DNA from 3 places in the Allobosea sp. P2_B12 genome. Region 3 is predicted to be linked to each of the others. Evidence: predicted binding sites of a transcription regulator. Region 3 holds the regulator's gene; each other region holds the start of a gene.

Region 1 (6,124 bases), on a different contig from region 3:
ATCGCCTCGACCTGGTCATGCGTGACGTAGATCGCGGTGACGCCAAGCGCGCGCTGCAGCTTCTTGATCTCGACGCGCATCTGCACGCGCAGCTTGGCGTCGAGATTGGAGAGCGGCTCGTCGAACAGGAAGACCTGCGGCTTGCGCACGATGGCGCGGCCCATCGCGACGCGTTGGCGCTGTCCGCCCGAGAGCTGGCGCGGCCGGCGCTCCAGCAGGTTCTCGATGGCGAGAATCCGCGCCGCTTCCTTGACGCGGGCGTCGATCTCGTCCTTCGGCGTGCCGCGATTGCGCAGGCCATAGGACATGTTCTCGTAGACGCTCATATGCGGGTAGAGCGCGTAGTTCTGGAACACCATGGCGATGTCGCGGTCGGCGGGGCCGATCTCGTTGACGATTCGCGTGCCGATCGAGACCTCGCCGGCCGAGATTGTCTCCAACCCCGCGACCATGCGCAAAAGCGTGGACTTGCCGCAGCCGGACGGGCCGACGAGGACGCAGAAGCCGCCATCGGGAATGTCGAACGACACGCCCTTCACGGCTTCGACGCCGCCGGGATAGATCTTCTTGACGTTGGTGAGGGTGACCTGGGCCATCGGCGATTTATTTCTCGGTTTCGACCAGGCCCTTCACGAAGAGCCTTTGCATCAGGATGACGACGAGCACGGGCGGCAGCATTGCGAGCATGGCTGTGGCCATGGCGAGCTGCCATTCGGTGAGGGCGTCGGAGGTGACGATCATCTTCTTGATCGCGATAACGATGGTCTGCATCGAGTCCTTGGTCGTCACCAGGAGCGGCCAGAGATACTGGTTCCAGCCATAGATGAACTGGATCACGAACAGGGCCGCGATGGTGGTGATCGAGAGCGGCACGACCGTGTCCTTGAAGAACCGGAACGGGCCGGCGCCGTCGATCCTGGACGCCTCCAGCAGCTCGTCGGGAATCGTCATGAAGAACTGCCGGAACAGCAGCGTGCCCGTCGCCGAGGCGATCAGCGGCACCGCCAGACCCTGATAGGTGTCCAGCATGCGCAGATCCGAGACGACCTTGAAGGTCGGGAAGATGCGTACCTCGACCGGCAGCATCAGCGTGACGAAGATGATCCAGAACGCCGCCATCCGGAACGGGAAGCGGTAATAGACCACCGCATAGGCCGAGAGCACCGAGATGAAGATTTTCCCGAGCGCGATCGCCATCGCCATGACGAAGGAGTTTAGCATCATGCCCAGCACCGGCTCGCGGGTCGTACTCGAGGTGCCGATGAACAGGATTCGGTTGTAGTTCTCGAAGAAGTACGGTCCCGGATAGAGCGGCAGCTTGCCGTTGATGATGGTCGCGGCATCCCAGGTCGAGGCGACGAAGGTCAGCCAGACCGGGAAGGCGACGATCAGCACGCCGATCGACAGGATGACATAGGCGATGAAATCGCCGAGGCGGCGGTCCTCGACCATCAGTAGTTCACCTTGCGCTCGATGAAACGGAACTGCACCGCCGTCATGCCGATGACCATGATCAGCAGGATGACCGATTGCGCCGCCGAGCCGCCGAGGTTCGAGCCGCCCTTGCCGTCCGAAAAGACCTTGTAGACCAGCGTCTCGGTCGCGCCCGAGGGACCGCCGCCGGTGATTGTGTCGATGATGCCGAAGGTGTCGAAGAAGACGTAGACGATGTTGACGACCAGCAGGAAGAAGGTTGTCGGCGAGAGCAGCGGGAAGATAATCGTCCAAAAGCGTCGCATCGGCCGGGCGCCGTCGATCACGGCGGCCTCGATCACGCTCTTGGGAATCGACTGCAGGCCCGCGAGGAAGAACAGGAAATTGTAGCTGATCTGCTTCCAGGTCGCGGCGAGGATGACGAGCAGCATCGCATCATTGCCGTTGAGGCGTGGATTCCAGGCGATGCCCATGGTGGACAGCCCGCGCGCCAGCATGCCGAGCGAGGGATCGAACATGAACAGCCAGAGCACGCCGGCAACCGCAGGCGCCACCGCATAGGGCCAGATAAGCAGGGTCTTGTAGACCTCAGCGCCCCGGATCTGCCGATCCGCCATCACCGCGAAGAGCAAGGCGATGGAGAGCGAGAGCACGCAGACGAAGCTGGAGAAGATCGCGGTGTTGATGAAGGCCTTCAGATAGCCAGGATCGGAAAACAGCGCCTGATAATTCTCGAACCAGACGAATTCGGTCGAGGTGCCGAAGGCGTCCTGCAGCAGGAAGGACTGCCAGACGGCCTGGCTCGCCGGCCAGTAGAAGAACACGACGGTGATCGCCAGCTGCGGCAGGAGCAGCAACAGCGGGACGGTCAGGCCGGTGAAATAGGCATTCTTCTGCATGGAGCACTACTCGTGTCATTCCGGGGCTTCGCGGAGCGAAGAACCCGGAACCCACGACCGGGTGAGAGATGTCAACGGGGCAACCCGAGTGGCCTGCCCCGTCGTGGGTTCCGGGTTCGGCCCATTCGGGCCGCCCCGGAATGACGAAGAAGCTCAGCGCGAGGCGGTCCGTTCGAACTGCCGCAGCATCTGGTTGCCGCGTTCGACAGCCGCATCCAGAGCCGCCTTGGGTGTCTTCTGCCCGTTCAGCGCCGCTTCCAGCTCTTCCGACCAGATGTCGCGGATCTGGACCAGGCTGCCATAACGCAGGCCGCGCGAATTCTCGGTCGGCTCCTTGTTGTTCAGCTCCAGGATCGGCGTCTCGAGATAGGGCTTGTCCTTGTAGAAGCCGGAGGCCTTCACCTTCTCATAGGCCGCCTTGGTGATCGGCAGATAGCCCGATTCCGTGTGCAGCTTCACCTGACGATCGACATTCGACAGGAAGGTGAAGAACTTGGCGACACCCTTGTACTCGTCGGGCTTCTTGCCGCCCATCACCCACAGCGAGGCACCGCCGATGATCGAGTTCTGTGGTGCGCCCTGCACGTCGGGATAATACGGCATCGGGGCGTTGGCCCAGTCGAACTTGGCGTTCGCCTTGACGTTGCCGAAGAAGCCCGACGAGGTCAGGAAGATCGGGCATTCGCCGGAGGTGAAGCGCCCCTCGCCGCCATTGGTGCGGCCGGAATAGTCATAGACACCCTGCTTCTGCAGATCGACCAGGTTGGTCCAGTGCTTCAGGAACGCCGGGCTGTTGAAGTTCAGGACCGCGTCGAAGCCGTCCAGTCCGTTGGCCTTGGTCGAGAGCGAGACATTGTGCCAGGCGCCGAACTGCTCGATGTTCGCCCAGGTCGCCCAGGCGTTCGAGAAGCCGCATTTTTCGAAGCCGGAAGCCTTCAGCTTCTTGGCGGCCTCGAACACCTCGGGCCAGGTCTTGGGCGGCGCTTCCGGGTTCAGGCCGGCCTTCTTGAAGGCGTCCTTGTTGTACCACATCACCATCGAGGAGGAGTTGAACGGCATCGAGAGCATGTCGCCCTTGGCCGTCGAGTAGTAGCCGGTGATGGCGGGCAGATAGGCCTTCGGGTCGAAGGTCTCGCCGGCATCCTTCATCAATTCGAAGACGGGCTTCACGGCGCCCTTGGCCGACATCATCGTGCCGGTGCCAACCTCGAAGACCTGCAGGATATGCGGCGCGGTGCCAGCGCGGAAGGCTGCGATCCCGGCGTTCAGCGCGTCGGGATAGGAGCCTTTATAGGCGGGGACGACCTTGTAGTCCTTCTGCGAGGCGTTGAAATCCTCTGCCAGCTTGACGACGACGTCGTTGTTGGCGCCGGTCAGCGCATGCCACCACTGGATTTCGGTCTGGGCCACGGCAGGTGCGGCGCCGGCGAGCGCGAACGCCGCGACGGACATCAGAATACGTGATTTCACTGTCATCTTCCATCTCCCTTCCGCCCTCGGTTCGCTCTGGGCGGCTGTTCTTGTTGGTGCGCAAGCTAGCATGAAGGCCGGGCGACGTTTCAATGACAAAATGATGACAGTGGCAAGCCGCCGCTCTGTCGCCCGGCCTCGGGCGGGAAGGGTCTTGCGTATTGGGCCGGAAGCGGCTGTTCTCCCCGCCCACCCAGTCGTTCGACGGATCCCCAGCCATGCCGCGCTTTTCGCTGACGCCAGACCAGACCCTGCCGAAGGATGCCGGCGATGCAACTCTGCTCGGCCGCGTCTGGCGTCCCGATGTCGCGGGGCCGGCCATCGTCACCCTGCGCGGCGATGCACTGGTCGATGTCAGCCGAGCCTTCCCGACCAGCCGCGACCTCTGCGAGGCGAAGGATCCCGCCGCCGAGTTGCGCGCGGCAGAAGGCGAGCCGATCGGGACGCTTGCGGACATTCTGGCGAACACGCCCATCGATGGCCGCGATACGGGCGAGCCCTGGCTGCTGTCGCCGCTCGATCTCCAGGCGGTGAAGGCGGCCGGCGTCACCTTCGCCATCTCGATGCTGGAGCGCGTCATCGAGGAGAAGGCGCGCGGCAATCCCGAAGCGGCGGTCGCCATTCGCGAGGAGATCGAAAAGCTGATCGGCGACGATCTCTCGAAGCTGAAGCCCGGCTCGCCCGAGGCGATGCAGCTCAAGGACGTGCTGATCAAGCAGGGCGCCTGGAGCCAGTATCTCGAGGTCGGCATCGGGCCGGACGCCGAGATCTTCACCAAGGCCCCGCCGATGTCCTCGGTGGGCACCGGCTTCGACGCTGGCCTGCATCCGATCTCGACCTGGAACAACCCCGAGCCGGAGGTCGTGCTGATCGTGGCCTCCGATGGCCGCATCGTGGGCGCCACGCTCGGCAACGACGTCAATTTGCGCGATGTCGAGGGCCGCTCGGCGCTTCTGCTGGGCAAGGCCAAGGACAACAACGCCGCGGCCGCCATCGGCCCGTTCATCCGCTTGTTCGATGCCGCCTTCACGCTCGACCATATCAGAAACACCACGGTCACCCTGACGGTCGAGGGCGAGGACGATTTCACGCTGGAGGGCTCGTCGTCGATCGCCAAGATCAGCCGCGATCCGGCCGATCTCGCAAGCCAGATGCTGAACGCCAATCATCAGTATCCCGACGGTGCGGCGCTCTATCTCGGCACCATGTTCGCACCCATCAAAGATCGCGACACGCCGGGCGGCGGCTTCACCCATAAATACGGCGACATCGTCACCATCGCCGCGCCCGAGCTCGGCGCCCTGGTCAACCGCATGCGCCGCAGCGACGAATGCGAGCCCTGGACCTTCGGCGCCTCGCATCTGATGCGCAGCCTGGCGAAGCGCGGCCTGCTGTGAGTGCAGCCGACATCCTCGTCGTCGGCGAGGCGATCGGCGACTTCATCCCGCGCGATGCGGAAGGCCGGCACTACGAGGCGGTGCTCGGCGGCTCCGGCTTCAACGCGGCGCTGGCGCTCGCCCGTTTCGGCGCGAAGCCAGCTTATGCCGGACCGCTCTCCACCGACGCGCTCGGCCGCCGCTTCCGCGCCGCGCTGCTGGCGGAAGGCATCGGCACCGCGCTCATCCACGACAGCCCCTTGCCGACGGCCATCGCCATCGTCTCCCCGCTTGGACCCGGCGGCGTGCCCGAATTCGGCTTGCATCTCGATGGCACGGCCCATGCCGAGCCGGAGGGGACGCCGCGCCAGATGCCGCAAGGCGCGGTGCATCTCCACGCCGCCTCCTTCGGCGCGACGATCGGTCCTTCCGGCGAGGCCGCAGGACGTCTCGCCGCCAGCGCCCGCGAGGCCGGCGCGACCGTCAGCTACGACGTCAACATCCGCGCCTCCATTCTGCCGGAGCGGGAGCGGGCGCTTCCCCTGATCGAGGCGCGCATCGCCCAGGCCGATGTCGTCAAGGCGAGCCTGGACGACCTCGCCTGGCTCCATCCCGGCGAGCCGGCCGAGCGGATCGCCCGGCGCTGGCACGGTCTCGGCGCGCGTCTCGTGCTGGTCACGCAAGGGCCGGACGGCGCTGTTTGTTACGGCCGGGATACAGCGCTGACGGCGTCGGCGCTGCCGGTGATCGTTGCGGACACGGTGGGCGCGGGCGATACCTTCATCGGCGGCTTTCTTGCGGTGCTGGCGGCACGCGGCAGGCTCGGGGCAGGCTTCGCCGCCGCAACCCAGGACGATCTCCAGGCTGCGCTGGTCTTCGCCTGCGCCGTCGCGGCCGATGGCTGCACGCGGCCCGGCTGCGATCCGCCGCGCCGAACCGCCACCT
Region 2 (6,124 bases), on a different contig from region 3:
GTCGAGAGCTTCCCGGTCGAAGCGACGCCGCGGCCGAGGCCCGCCATCTCCTTCTCGTTGAATACCTGGGCCGGCGCGCGCGCCACCATCTCGTAGACGACGAGGCGCACCGAGTTCGAACCGATGTCGACGATCGCCAGCGTGCCGGCGCCCAGGCCGAGCCGGCCGGGCGCGTTCAGGACCTTAGCCTTTTCGTCCACCTCGGCGTGAGAGGGACCGGGGGCTGGAATTGGAAAGTGATTTGCCACGTCCTGAGAGACTCGGGTTCGTCATGAAGTACTTATGCGCGTTGAACGACTCTTCGTTCGGCGCCGGGACAATGCGTCGGGAGCCGCCATCGGGCAAGATCGTCCAGCTCTGTTCGTTGTCGAGAAAGTTCGCCAGCATGATCTGTTCGAGCAGCTGCTGGTGCACCGTCGGGTTCAGGATCGGTGTCAGCGCCTCGACGCGCCGGTCGAGATTGCGCGGCATCAGATCGGCCGAGGAGATGTAGAGCTTCGCCTTGGGCGACGGCATGCCATGGCCCGCGCCGAAGGCATAGACGCGGGTATGCTCGAGGAAGCGCCCGATGATCGATTTGACCCGGATGTTCTCGGACAGGCCGGGAACGCCCGGTCGCAGGCAGCAGATGCCGCGTACGACGAAATCGATCTCGACGCCGGCCTGACTCGCGTCATAGAGCGCGTCGATGATCTCGGGATCGACCAGCGAATTGCATTTGCCCCAGATCGCACCCTTACGGCCGGCCTTCACATGGGCGACCTCCTCGGCGATGTCGTCAAGCAGGCGCTGCTTCAGCCCCACAGGCGAGACCGACATCTTCTCCAGCTCGGCCGGCTCGGCATAGCCGGTGATGAAGTTGAAGACGCGGGCGACATCCTGCGACATCACCGGATCGGCGGTGAAGAAGGAGACGTCGGTATAGATCCGCGCCGTGATCGGATGGTAGTTGCCGGTCGCGATATGGCAGTAGCTGACGAGTTGCCCGGCTTCGCGACGCACGACCAGCGAGAGCTTGGCGTGGGTCTTCAGTTCGATGAAGCCATAGACGACCTGGACGCCGGCGCGCTCCATCTCCTTGGCCCAGCGGATGTTCGCCTCCTCGTCGAAGCGCGCCTTGAGCTCGACCAGCGCCGTCACCGACTTGCCGGCCTCTGCGGCTTCGGTCAGCGCCTTGACGATCGGCGAATTGGACGAGGTGCGGTAGAGCGTCTGCTTGATCGCGACGACATTGGGGTCGCGCGCGGCCTGCTCCAGGAACTGCACGACAACGTCGAAGCTCTCGTAGGGGTGATGGACGAGCAGGTCCTTCTGGCGGATCGCGGCGAAGCAGTCGCCGCCATGCTCGCGGATGCGCTCGGGAAAGCGGGCATTGTAGGGCTTGAACTTCAGGTCCGGCCGGTCGACGCCGACGAGCTGGGCCAGTTCGCTGAGGCCGATCATACCGTCGATCGCGACGACCTCGTCCTCATCGACCTTGAGTTCGCGCACGATCAGCTTGCGCAGATGCGCCGGCATGCCGCGGCTGATCTCAAGCCGGATCACGACTCCGAGCCGGCGCAGTTTCAGCATCGTCTCGAAGACCCGCACCAGATCCTCCGCCTCCTCCTCGATGTCGAGATCGGTGTCGCGGATGACGCGGAACGAGCCCGTACCCTTGACGTCGTAGCCCGGGAAGAGCTTGCTGATGAACAGCGAGACCGCGTCCTCCAGCGTGATGAAGCGGCGCAGCCCCTCGCGTGCGAGGTCGGGCAGCTCGATGAAGCGATCCATCTTGATCGGCACGCGGATCAGCGCATCGAGCTGACGGCCGTCGCTGATCCGTTCCAGCGCCAGCGCCAGCGTGAAGCCGAGATTGGGGATGAAGGGAAAGGGATGCGCCGGGTCGATCGCCAGCGGCGTCAGCACCGGGAAGACGTAGTTCAGGAAATAATCCTCGAGCCAGACGCGCTCCGGCGGGCCGATGTCGCCCGGCGCCAGCAGATGGATCCGGTTCTCATGCAGGTCGCGCTTGAGCTCGACCCAGCGCGCCTGCTGGTCGTCGGTCAGCGCTGCGACCGCCCGGCCGAGTTCGCCGAGCTGCTCGGCCGGGGTCAGCCCGTCCTGGCTCGGCGTGACCACGCCGGCCTTGAGCTGCTCGCGCAGGCCGGAGACGCGCACCATGAAGAACTCGTCGAGATTGGCCGCCGAGATCGAGAGGAAGCGCAGCTGCTCCAGCAGCGGGTGGTTGCGGTTGGAGGCCTCCTCCATGACGCGGCGGTTGAACTGCAGCCAGGACAGCTCCCGATTCATGAAGCGCGCCGGCGACTGGCGCAGCGAGGTGGCCTCGTCGGCGGGAACGGCCTCCACGGCTTCGACGACGACGGCGCTGGGTTGCATGTTCATGCCTCTGGCTCTCGTTCCGGTCGCTGCTCTGGCCACGTTGGTCTCCTTGGCTGGTCTTGAGCCATCCTAGCGTGACGGTTCGATGACGCACGACACCGTATTTGCCATTCTCCGGCCATCGCAGCCCCTACCCTGCGTCGAGCGGTCTCCTTGCACCGACCGTCAAGGTCCTGTTTCGTGCGCAAAGCGGGAGTTTCCCTTCCAGGCGGCTGCGACAGGAGCCGCGCCAACGCCAGAGGCCGTCTTGAACAGCACGCTCCACCATGATGACGGCGATATCGTCTATCCGTCCGCGATCCCCTTCGTCCTGGCGCATCTCGCCTGCTTCGGCGCGATCTGGAGCGGCGTGACCGCGACCTCGGTCTGGCTCGCCATCGGCCTGTACTGGCTGCGGATGTTTGCGGTGACAGGCGGCTATCACCGCTATTTCTCGCACAGGACCTACAAGACCAGCCGCTTCGGGCAGTTTCTGCTGGCCTTTCTGGCGCAATCGACGGCGCAGAAGAGCGTGTTTTGGTGGGCCTCGAAGCATCGCCATCACCATCGCTATGCCGACACCGAGCATGACGTCCATTCGCCGGTTCTGACCTCTTTCGTCTACTCGCATGTCGGCTGGATCTTCAGCCGCGACCATCACGTCTTCGATGATTCCAGCATCCAGGACCTGACGAAATTCCCCGAGCTGCGCTGGCTGCACCGCTTCGAGATCGTGCCGGCGATCCTGCTCGCCGTGATCTGCTTTGCGATCGACGGCTGGGCGGGCCTGTTTGTCGGCTTCTTCTGGTCGACGGTCGCCGTCTTCCACGCCACCTTCTGCATCAACTCGCTCGCCCATGTGCATGGCGACAAGGACTATGTGACGGGCGACGAGAGCCGCAACAACTGGTGGCTGGCGATCATCACGATGGGCGAAGGCTGGCACAACAACCACCATGCCTATCAGTACAGCGTTCGCCAGGGCTTCCGCTGGTGGCAGATCGACCCGACCTATTACATCATCCTCGGCCTCTCGAAGCTGCGCCTGGTTTGGGACCTGAAGCAACCGCCGCAGGCGGTGATCGAACGCTCGCAGGCGCTGCCGCCGCGCGTCATCGAACGCTCGGCCGAGCGGCTGGCAGCTTCCGTTCCACTCGACCGCGTCGTGACGGCCTTCCGCGAGGCTTATGCGGCCACGCCGAGTCTCGCCGATCTGCACCTGCCGAGCATCACGCTGGCCGAACTCAAGACGGCGCTGGGCGAGCTGCAGGATCGTGCCGGCGACCGTCTGGCTGAAATCCAGCAGCAGGCGCATGAGGCCCTGGCGAACTGGGACGCCTCGAACTGGCAAGCTTCGAATTGGCATCTGCCGGTCCTGCCGACGCGCGAGCAGCTCGGCGAGAAGGCGGCGGCAATGTTCGTCAAGACGCCCTCGCTCGACGCCATCGCGGCACGGGCCCACGACCTCCTCGTCGAGGCGATGCATGCCAGGCTGATCGCCTCATCCGTCGAGGCAACGCCCGGCCGAGCCGGCTGAGCGCCGACGAAAGCGTTTTCATGCGAAGTGGATACCGGTTCGCGTGAAGAAAACGCGACGACAAAATGCTCAGTCCTCGGGAAAGAGCGCCGCCAGGGCTTCCGTCGCCAGCGCTCGCGTCACGCGGCGCCCGCGTTCGAGCGAGAGCCGATCGAGCGCATCGACCAGCGCGCGCGCGGCTGCAAAGGAGCGCTCCATCCGCAGCGCCAGCATCTCGATGATGCCGGTATCGACGACGAGTTGCCGGTCGATGAAGAGCTTGACGAGCACCGCGCGCAACAACGCGTCATCAGGCGGCTCGATCGTCGCATGCGGCGCCAGCCGCAGCCGCGACAGCAGATCCGGCACGCGCAAGCCCCATTGATCGGGCGATCGGCGCGCCGTCAGCAGCAGGAAGCCGCCGCGCGCCTTGATCGCGTTCATCAGATGGAACAGCGCCGCCTCGTCGGCCAAGTCACGGTCGCAATCCTCGACGACCAGCGCGCCGCCGGAGACCAGATGCGGCACGTTGCCTTCGACGACCTCGGACGCCGGTACGGTCCAGGCATGGGCGGCCTTGGCCCAGATCGCGGCGAGATGGGTCTTGCCGGCGCCTTCCGGCCCGACCAGCCGCAGCCACGCGTCCGGCCAATCCGGCCAGGCTTCGACGAAGCCATAGGCCGCCTCGTTCGACGGGCCGATCAGAAAGTCCTCGACGCCGTGGCGGCTGTCGACCGGCAGGTCGAAGGCGAGCTGGCGCGGGCGGCCGGGTTGATCAGACATCTGTGTCGATGCGGACCTGCACCTGCGCCGCCCGTGCGGCGTCGCCGCCATGATAGATGTTGCTGGCGAGGTATTGCCGGAGCGCGAAGCGGCAGAGCACGCCTATGACGGCGGCCATGGGCACCGCCAGCAAGAGCCCGACGAAGCCGAATAGGGAGCCGAAGGCGAGCAGGGCGAACATCAGCCAGACCGGATGCACGCCGATCGAATCGCCGACGAATTTCGGCTGGAAGATGTTGCCCTCCAGGAACTGCCCGGCGGCGAAGACGGAGAGCGTCGCCAGCGGCAAGGTCCAGTCCGGCCAGAACTGGACAATGGCGACGCCGACGGAGAGCACGAGCCCGGTCAGCGAGCCAACAAAGGGAATGAAGGAAAGAAAACCGCTGATGATACCGATCAGCGCGCCGAAATTGACGCCGAGCAGGCTCAGGCCCACGGCGTAGAAGATGCCGAGCAGCAGGCAGACCAGCGCCTGTCCGCGCAGGAAGCCCGCAATGGCGGTGTCCATCTCGTGCAACAGGCCGCGAATCGTCTCGCGATGGTCGAGCGGCAGCCAGCCATCGACGGTGGCGCACATCCGGTCCCAATCGACGAGCAGGTAGAAGGCGATGACCGGCGTCAGCACCAGCAGCGAGAACACGCCGATGATCGCCGTGCCGCCAGTCCAGAGCGACTGAAGGACGCTGCCGACCCATTTGGTCCCCTCGCCAACGAGGTTTCCGAGCGAGTTCTGCGCTTCCTCGGTGATCTTGGTGCCGCCGAGGCGCTCGAGCCAGGGGCCGCCCCGCTCCAGCACCAGCGCCTGCAGCTTGGCCGCGTCGGCAGGCAGGCGTGCGACAAGGCCCGCGAGTTGCTGGCCGAGCAGCGGCGCCAGCAGCACCAGCGCGAGAACGAAGACGAGGAGGAAGACGACGAGGATCGCAATCGTCGCGGCAAGCCGGCTCATGCCCGCCTTTTCGAGGCGGTCGGCCAGCGGATCGAGCAGATAGGCCAGCGCCAGCGCTGCGATGAAGGGCAGCAGGACGTCGCGCAGCACCACCAGCAGCAGCACGAAGACGACGAGCGAGATCAGCCAGAAACCGATTTGGCGTTGCAGGGTCATTCTCGGGCCTTTCGCGGATCCGTCGGCGCGGTCCTCACATGGGAGGGGAAATGTGGGGAGAGGCGGTCGATTGTCCAGCCGGCGGCCGACGAGCCCGCCGCCACGGACGGTCTATGGGAAGGATCACGCCGCCATGTGACGCAGCCAGAAGGCCAGATAGGCGGTCATCGAGCCGAGCGTCAACAACGCCACGAAAAGCTGGCCGACCTGGACCGCCTGGCCCATATCGAAGCCGAAGGCTCGCGAGCCCAGCAGAAGCGCGGCAAAAATGATCTGCGCGCCCGTATTGAGCTTGCTAACGACGAAGGGCGCCATCGCCAGCGGCTTTCCCATCAGCCAGGACAGGATCACGGCCGAGACGA
Region 3 (6,124 bases):
CCAACCGGCTCTCGGCCTCGATCATGGATCCGGGCTCGACGATCGCCTCGCGCATCGCCAATGAGTTCAACGAGGCCATGGGCCTGCAGCTCAACGCCCTGATTGCGCTCGGCTGCATCCTGTTCTTCGTCACCTTCGTCGTCCTCGTCATTGCGCGCATTCTCGTGTCGCGCGTCAAAGCCTACTGAGCGAGCTGGTCATGAGCCTGACGACACCCTCCACCGTCCGCGCCCTGCCCCATGCCGAATGGGGGCGTGTCCGCCAGTCGCGCCGGACCGCCGACAAGCTGATGCGCGTCATCGCTGCCGGCTTTACCTTCATGGCGATCTTCGTGCTGTTCTGGATTCTCGGCATGTTGATCGTGAAGGGCATCGGCGGACTCTCCGTCGCAACCTTCACCCAGGTCACGCCCGGCCCCGGTTCGGAAGGCGGCGGTCTCGCCAACGCCATCGTCGGCTCGATCGTGCTGACCTTCCTGGGCATCGTCGTGGCGACGCCGATCGGCGTTCTGGCGGGAACCTATCTCGCCGAATACGGCAAGGGCTCGAAGCTCGCCGACCTGATCCGCTTCATCAACGACATCCTGCTTTCGGCGCCGTCGATCCTGATCGGCCTGTTCGTCTACGTCATCATGGTCGAGCCGCTGGGCGGCTATTCCGGCTGGGCCGGCGGCGTGGCGCTCGGCATCATCGCGATCCCGGTCATCGTGCGGACCACCGAGGACATGCTGCGGCTGGTTCCCGGACCGCTGCGCGAGGCCGGCTCGGCGCTCGGCGCGCCGCCTTCGGTGGTGATCACCTCGATCACTTGGCGGGCGGCGAAGTCCGGGATGGTCACCGGCATCCTGCTGGCGCTCGCCCGCATCGCCGGCGAAACCGCGCCGCTGATCTTCACCGCGCTGAACAACAATTTCTGGTTCTCGCCCACTCTCAAGGGCGGCGTCTCGAACCTGCCGGTGACGATTTACCAGTTCGCCTCGGCCCCTTACGAGAACTGGCAGCAGCTCGCCTGGGCTGGTTCGCTGATCATCACCATGTCGATCCTGGTGCTCTCGCTCATCGCCCGCCGCATCGTGCGCGGCTCCAAGTAATTTACGTCGCTTCCGACATTCGTCGCGTCCGATCCGAAGGAACCCTTCGATGCTTTCGACCCTGGAACTGAGCCCGCAATCGCTCGACGCCGATGCCCCCGTGCGGATCGCGGTGAAGAACCTCGATTTCTACTACGGCGAGCACAAGGCGCTGAAGAACATCAACCTCGACTTCCGCGACCGCCACGTCACGGCGCTGATCGGCCCCTCGGGCTGCGGCAAGTCGACGTTGCTGCGCATCTTCAACCGGATCTACTCGCTCTATCCCGAGCAGAAGGCGACCGGCGAGGTGCTGCTCGACGGGCGCAACGTCATCTCCAACGACATCGACGTGAACGAGCTGCGTTCGCGCATCGGCATGGTCTTCCAGAAGCCGACGCCCTTCCCGATGTCGATCTACGACAACGTCGCCTTCGGCATCCGCCTCTACGAGAAGCCGCCGAAATCCGAGCTCGACGACCGCATCGAGGGCGCGCTGCGCCGCGCCGCGCTGTGGGACGAGGTCAAGGACAAGCTCAAGGCCTCGGGCATGGGCCTGTCGGGCGGCCAGCAGCAGCGCCTCTGCATCGCGCGCACCATCGCGCAGAAGCCCGAGGTCATCCTGTTCGACGAGCCGACCTCGGCGCTCGACCCGATCTCGACCGGCAAGATCGAGGATCTGCTGGAGCAGCTCAAGACCGATTTCACCATCGTCATCGTGACGCACAACATGCAGCAGGCGGCGCGCATCTCGCAGTACACCGCCTTCATGTATCTCGGCGAGGTGATCGAGTTCGCCGCGACCAACAACATCTTCATGAACCCGAGCAAGAAGCAGACGCAGGACTACGTCACCGGCCGTTTCGGCTGACTCGCACGCGCTGCACAGGGACAAACGCCGATGACCGACCATATCGTCCGCTCCTACGACGCCGAACTCGAAGGCATACGCCGCAGCCTCGCCGAGATGGGCGGCATGTCCGAGCGCATGCTCGGCGATTCCACCGTGGCGCTGGTGCGCCGCGACACCACGCTCGCCCAGAAGGTGATCTCGGCCGACCAGCGCCTGGACAACCTGCAGCGCGATGTCGAGGAGCGCGCGGTGCTGACCATCGCGCGGCGCCAGCCGCTCGCCAACGATCTGCGCGAGCTGATCTCGGCGATCCGCATCGCCTCCGACATCGAGCGCGTCGGCGATCTCGCCAAGAACATCGCCAAGCGCGCGGTCGCGATCTCAGGCCAGTTCTCGCCGCCGCATCGCGCTGTCGTCGGGCTGGAGCATATGAGCCGCCTGGTCCAGGCTCAGCTCAAGGACGTGCTCGACGCCTATGCCTCGGCCAATGAGCAGAAGGCGCTGGAGGTCTGGCATCGCGACGGCGAGATCGACGCGCTCTACACCTCGCTGTTCCGCGAGCTCCTGACCTATATGATGGAAGATCCGCGCAACATCACCTTCTGCACGCATCTCCTGTTCTGCGCCAAGAACATCGAGCGCATCGGCGACCACACCACCAACATCGCCGAGACGATCCACTATCTCGTCACCGGCGAATCGCTCGACCTCAACCGTCCCAAGCTCGACACCACCGACATCAACGTCGAGGCGGTGACGGGGAGCTGATCGATGAGGGCGCCATCGCCTTTCCCGTCTTGGTCGGGCTTGTCCCGACCATCCACGCCTTCGCTCGCCGAGAGCGGTGTTCAAGACGTGGATGCTCGCCACAAGGGCGAGCATGACGGAATGTGTCGACTGGCTGCCAAGACGCCGACTGCCCAGAACGGAACCGCGCCATGCCCGCCCGCATCCTGATCGTCGAGGACGAGGAGCCGCTGACCCTGCTCCTGCGCTACAATCTCGAGGCCGAGGGCTTCGAGGTCGACTCGGTCGCGCGCGGCGACGATGCCGAGCTGCACCTGCGTGACAACACGCCCGATCTCGTGCTGCTCGACTGGATGCTGCCGGGGCTGTCGGGCATCGAGCTCTGCCGCCGCCTGCGGGCGCGCCGCGACACCGAGCGCGTGCCGATCATCATGCTGACCGCGCGCGGCGAGGAGACCGAGCGCGTGCGCGGCCTGGCCACCGGCGCCGACGACTATGTCGTCAAGCCGTTCTCGCTGCCCGAGCTGATCGCGCGCATTCAGGCGCTGCTGCGCCGGGCCAAGCCCGGCCACGTCGCGGGACTTTTGACGGCCGGCGATCTCGAACTGGACCGGACCACGCGGCGCGTGCGCCGCTCGGGCTTCGAACTGCATCTCGGCCCGACCGAGTTCCGCCTGCTCGAATTCCTGATGCAGGCGCCGGGCCGGGTCTATTCCCGCGCCCAGCTTCTCGACGCGGTCTGGGGTCGCGACGTCTATATCGACGAGCGCACCGTGGACGTCCATGTCGGGCGCCTGCGCAAGGCGATCACGCCGGGCGACGCCAAGGACCCCCTGCGCACCGTGCGCGGCGCCGGCTACGCCTTCGACGAGACCTTTGCGCGGGCGTGACTGGCTTTCGACCCGTCTCACATCCGCGCCGTCATCCCGGACAAGCGGCGAAGCCGCGCCGATCCGGGATCCATGCCGGAACGCCATTTCAGCAGGTCCAGGCATGGATCCCGGGTCTGCGCTTCGCTCCGCCCGGGATGACGGCGCGTTTGATTGATATCTGATCGCTTGACCGCCTCGGCCGACCTCGCTTGACCCGCAGCGTCCGACGGCGCAAGCCCGCCGCATGCAAACCAAAGACATCGCCATCATCGGAGCAGGCCCGGCCGGGTTGATCGCGGCGGAACGGCTGGCGGAGGCCGGCCACCGCGTCACCATCCATGAGCGGATGCCGACGCCGGCACGGAAATTCCTGCTGGCGGGGCGCGGGGGGTTGAACCTCACCCATTCCGAAGCGCTCGAGGGCTTCCTGCCGCGTTATGGCGCGGCGCGGGACTGGCTCGAACCGGCGATCCAGGCCTTTCCGCCTCAGATGCTGCGTGACTGGGCCGACGGGCTGGGCGCCGAGAGCTTCGTCGGCTCGAGCGGGCGCGTCTTTCCCAAGGCGATGAAGGCCTCGCCGCTTTTGCGCTCCTGGCTGCGATGGCTGGACGGTCTTGGGGTGAAGCTCGAATCCGGGCGCTTCTGGACGGGCTGGACGGCGGATGGGGCGCTGAGCTTCAGGACGGGCGATGGCGAGACTGTCGCGCTCACACCCGATGCGACGCTGCTGGCGCTGGGTGGCGCGAGTTGGCCAAGGCTGGGGTCCGATGGCGGCTGGGTTTCGCTGCTGGCGGCGAAGGGTGTCGTGATCACGCCGCTGCGCCCCGCCAATGGCGGCTTTGCCGTCGCCTGGTCGGCGACCTTGCGCGAGCGTTTCGCGGGCGCGCCGTTGAAGCGCATCATCATCCGATTCGGCGGCCAGGAGGTGGCGGGCGAGGCGATGATCGACGCTGATGGCATCGAGGGCGGCGCGATCTATGCGCTGTCGGGGCCGCTGCGCGAGGCGATCGCCCGCGAGGGCTTTGCCGAGATCGCGATCGATCTGCGGCCGGATCTCGACCTCGCGCGGCTGACCGAGAAGCTCGGCAAGCGCCGCAAGGGCGAGACGCTGAGCAACCATCTGCGCAAGGCGGGATTGTCTCCGGCAGCCGTCGCCGTGCTGCGCGATGGTGCCGGGGGGCGGCTCAATGAGGCGCCTGCCGCGCTGGCGGCGGCGATCAAATCCACGCCCCTGCGACTCACCGGCCTGATGCCGATCGACCGCGCGATCTCGACGGCCGGCGGCATCGCGGCCGCCGAGGTCGATGATGGGTTCATGCTGAAGCGCCTGCCCGGCGTCTTCGTCGCCGGCGAGATGCTGGACTGGGAGGCGCCGACCGGCGGCTATCTGCTGCAGGGCTGCTTTGCGACCGGCATCGCGGCGGCGGCCGGGATGGAGGCATGGTTGGCGTCCCGGTGACGACCCAGGGCGGTCCGAAGCGAAGCGCGGGGAACCCCTCTCCCGTAGGGAGAGGGGCAGGGGTGAGGGGTCGGCCCCTCGACACCGCAGCCGTGAGCTGACCGCGGCACTGTTCAACGCTGCTGGTCCAAGGGCCGACACCTCACCCTGCCCTCTCCTTACAGGAGAGGGTTCTTCGTTGAGGTTCCCGCGTCCCACTTCCGCCTTACCGCTGGCCTCATGCACCCCTCACATCACATCCGGCGAACCGGAGCCCGGTTTCGGCGTTGGTCCAGGAGAAACACGCACGGACCAGTGGCATGACGACAGCGTTACAAGAGGCTATCTCGTGACCCAGCCCCATGGCGGCTATGCGCTCAAATCCCATAGCGAAGTGGAGGTTCTGGCGAACGAGGCCTCGTCATGAGCCAGCATATCGATCTGACGCCGCCGCTGGCGGTCGCGGCCAATGCCGAGAAGGGCCTGCGCCTGCGCCAGGACTTCAGCCGCGGCGGCACCATGATCGGCGTTGCACGGGCTCGCGACCTGCGCGCCCGCAAGCCGTTGAGCGAGGACACGATCCTGCGCATGACCAGCTATTTCGCCCGCCACGCCGTCGACAGGCAGGCACAGGGCTTCGGCGACAAGGAGAACCCCTCGGCCGGCTACATCGCCTGGCTGCTCTGGGGCGGCGATGCCGGCCGCGACTGGGCCGACCGCAAGAAGGCCGAGATCGAAGCCTCGGGCGAGAAGAAGCGGGCGTGATCAATCGGCCCGCTTCAGCCCTCTCATCGCGTCCGTGATCGCCACTGTCTCGACCGAGACGCGCGCGACCCGCCCCAGCAAATCCACGACCTTCTCCTTGTAGTCGGCGAAGCGGTAGGTGTTGAACTTCTCGCGGATGGTCGGGTCCTTCGGCGTCTTTTCCTTGTGCTGGTCGAGCACCCAGTCGAGGCCGGAGCGGTTGCCGAGTTTGTAAGTCCAGGCTTCCGGCGGAACGCCGGACAACTGCGTTTCGCTGTCGAGGATGATGATGCCGTTGTCGCGGTCCGCCTTGAGCATCGGCTTGGGCGCCACGCCGGCCGCGCGGGCCTTTTCGTCGGCTACGTCGAGTCGATGCAGGGGCCAGGGCTCGACGCTCTCAT

What was found. The regulator PhoB, encoded in region 3, activates phosphate uptake and scavenging genes when phosphate is short. The targets are predictions, from matches to a motif close to TGTCATNNANCTGTCAT.
Region 1: the regulator PhoB is predicted to act here: its motif matches at 3,896-3,912, upstream of ugpB (sn-glycerol-3-phosphate ABC transporter substrate-binding protein UgpB).
Region 2: the regulator PhoB is predicted to act here: its motif matches at 2,457-2,473, upstream of AC1DYU_RS04775 (RNA degradosome polyphosphate kinase).

What each region holds. Positions count from the first base shown of each region.
Region 1 covers NZ_JBFUDG010000005.1:34,913-41,036, forward strand. Annotated here, with positions in the region: gene AC1DYU_RS13875 (sn-glycerol-3-phosphate import ATP-binding protein UgpC) at 1-596, opposite strand, end outside; gene ugpE (sn-glycerol-3-phosphate ABC transporter permease UgpE) at 604-1,452, opposite strand; gene ugpA (sn-glycerol-3-phosphate ABC transporter permease UgpA) at 1,452-2,333, opposite strand; gene ugpB (sn-glycerol-3-phosphate ABC transporter substrate-binding protein UgpB) at 2,487-3,785, opposite strand; gene AC1DYU_RS13895 (fumarylacetoacetate hydrolase family protein) at 4,022-5,200, shown strand; gene AC1DYU_RS13900 (carbohydrate kinase family protein) at 5,197-6,124, shown strand, end outside.
Region 2 covers NZ_JBFUDG010000001.1:990,583-996,706, reverse strand. Annotated here, with positions in the region: gene ppx (exopolyphosphatase) at 1-200, opposite strand, end outside; gene AC1DYU_RS04775 (RNA degradosome polyphosphate kinase) at 184-2,379, opposite strand; gene AC1DYU_RS04770 (acyl-CoA desaturase) at 2,630-3,898, shown strand; gene AC1DYU_RS04765 (GTPase domain-containing protein) at 3,968-4,660, opposite strand; gene AC1DYU_RS04760 (AI-2E family transporter) at 4,653-5,762, opposite strand; gene AC1DYU_RS04755 (CDP-alcohol phosphatidyltransferase family protein) at 5,886-6,124, opposite strand, start outside.
Region 3 covers NZ_JBFUDG010000009.1:164,600-170,723, forward strand. Annotated here, with positions in the region: gene pstC (phosphate ABC transporter permease subunit PstC) at 1-188, shown strand, start outside; gene pstA (phosphate ABC transporter permease PstA) at 200-1,090, shown strand; gene pstB (phosphate ABC transporter ATP-binding protein PstB) at 1,140-1,940, shown strand; gene phoU (phosphate signaling complex protein PhoU) at 1,971-2,690, shown strand; gene phoB (phosphate regulon transcriptional regulator PhoB) at 2,861-3,559, shown strand; gene AC1DYU_RS20355 (TIGR03862 family flavoprotein) at 3,786-5,000, shown strand; gene AC1DYU_RS20360 (hypothetical protein) at 5,403-5,744, shown strand; gene AC1DYU_RS20365 (type ISP restriction/modification enzyme) at 5,745-6,124, opposite strand, start outside.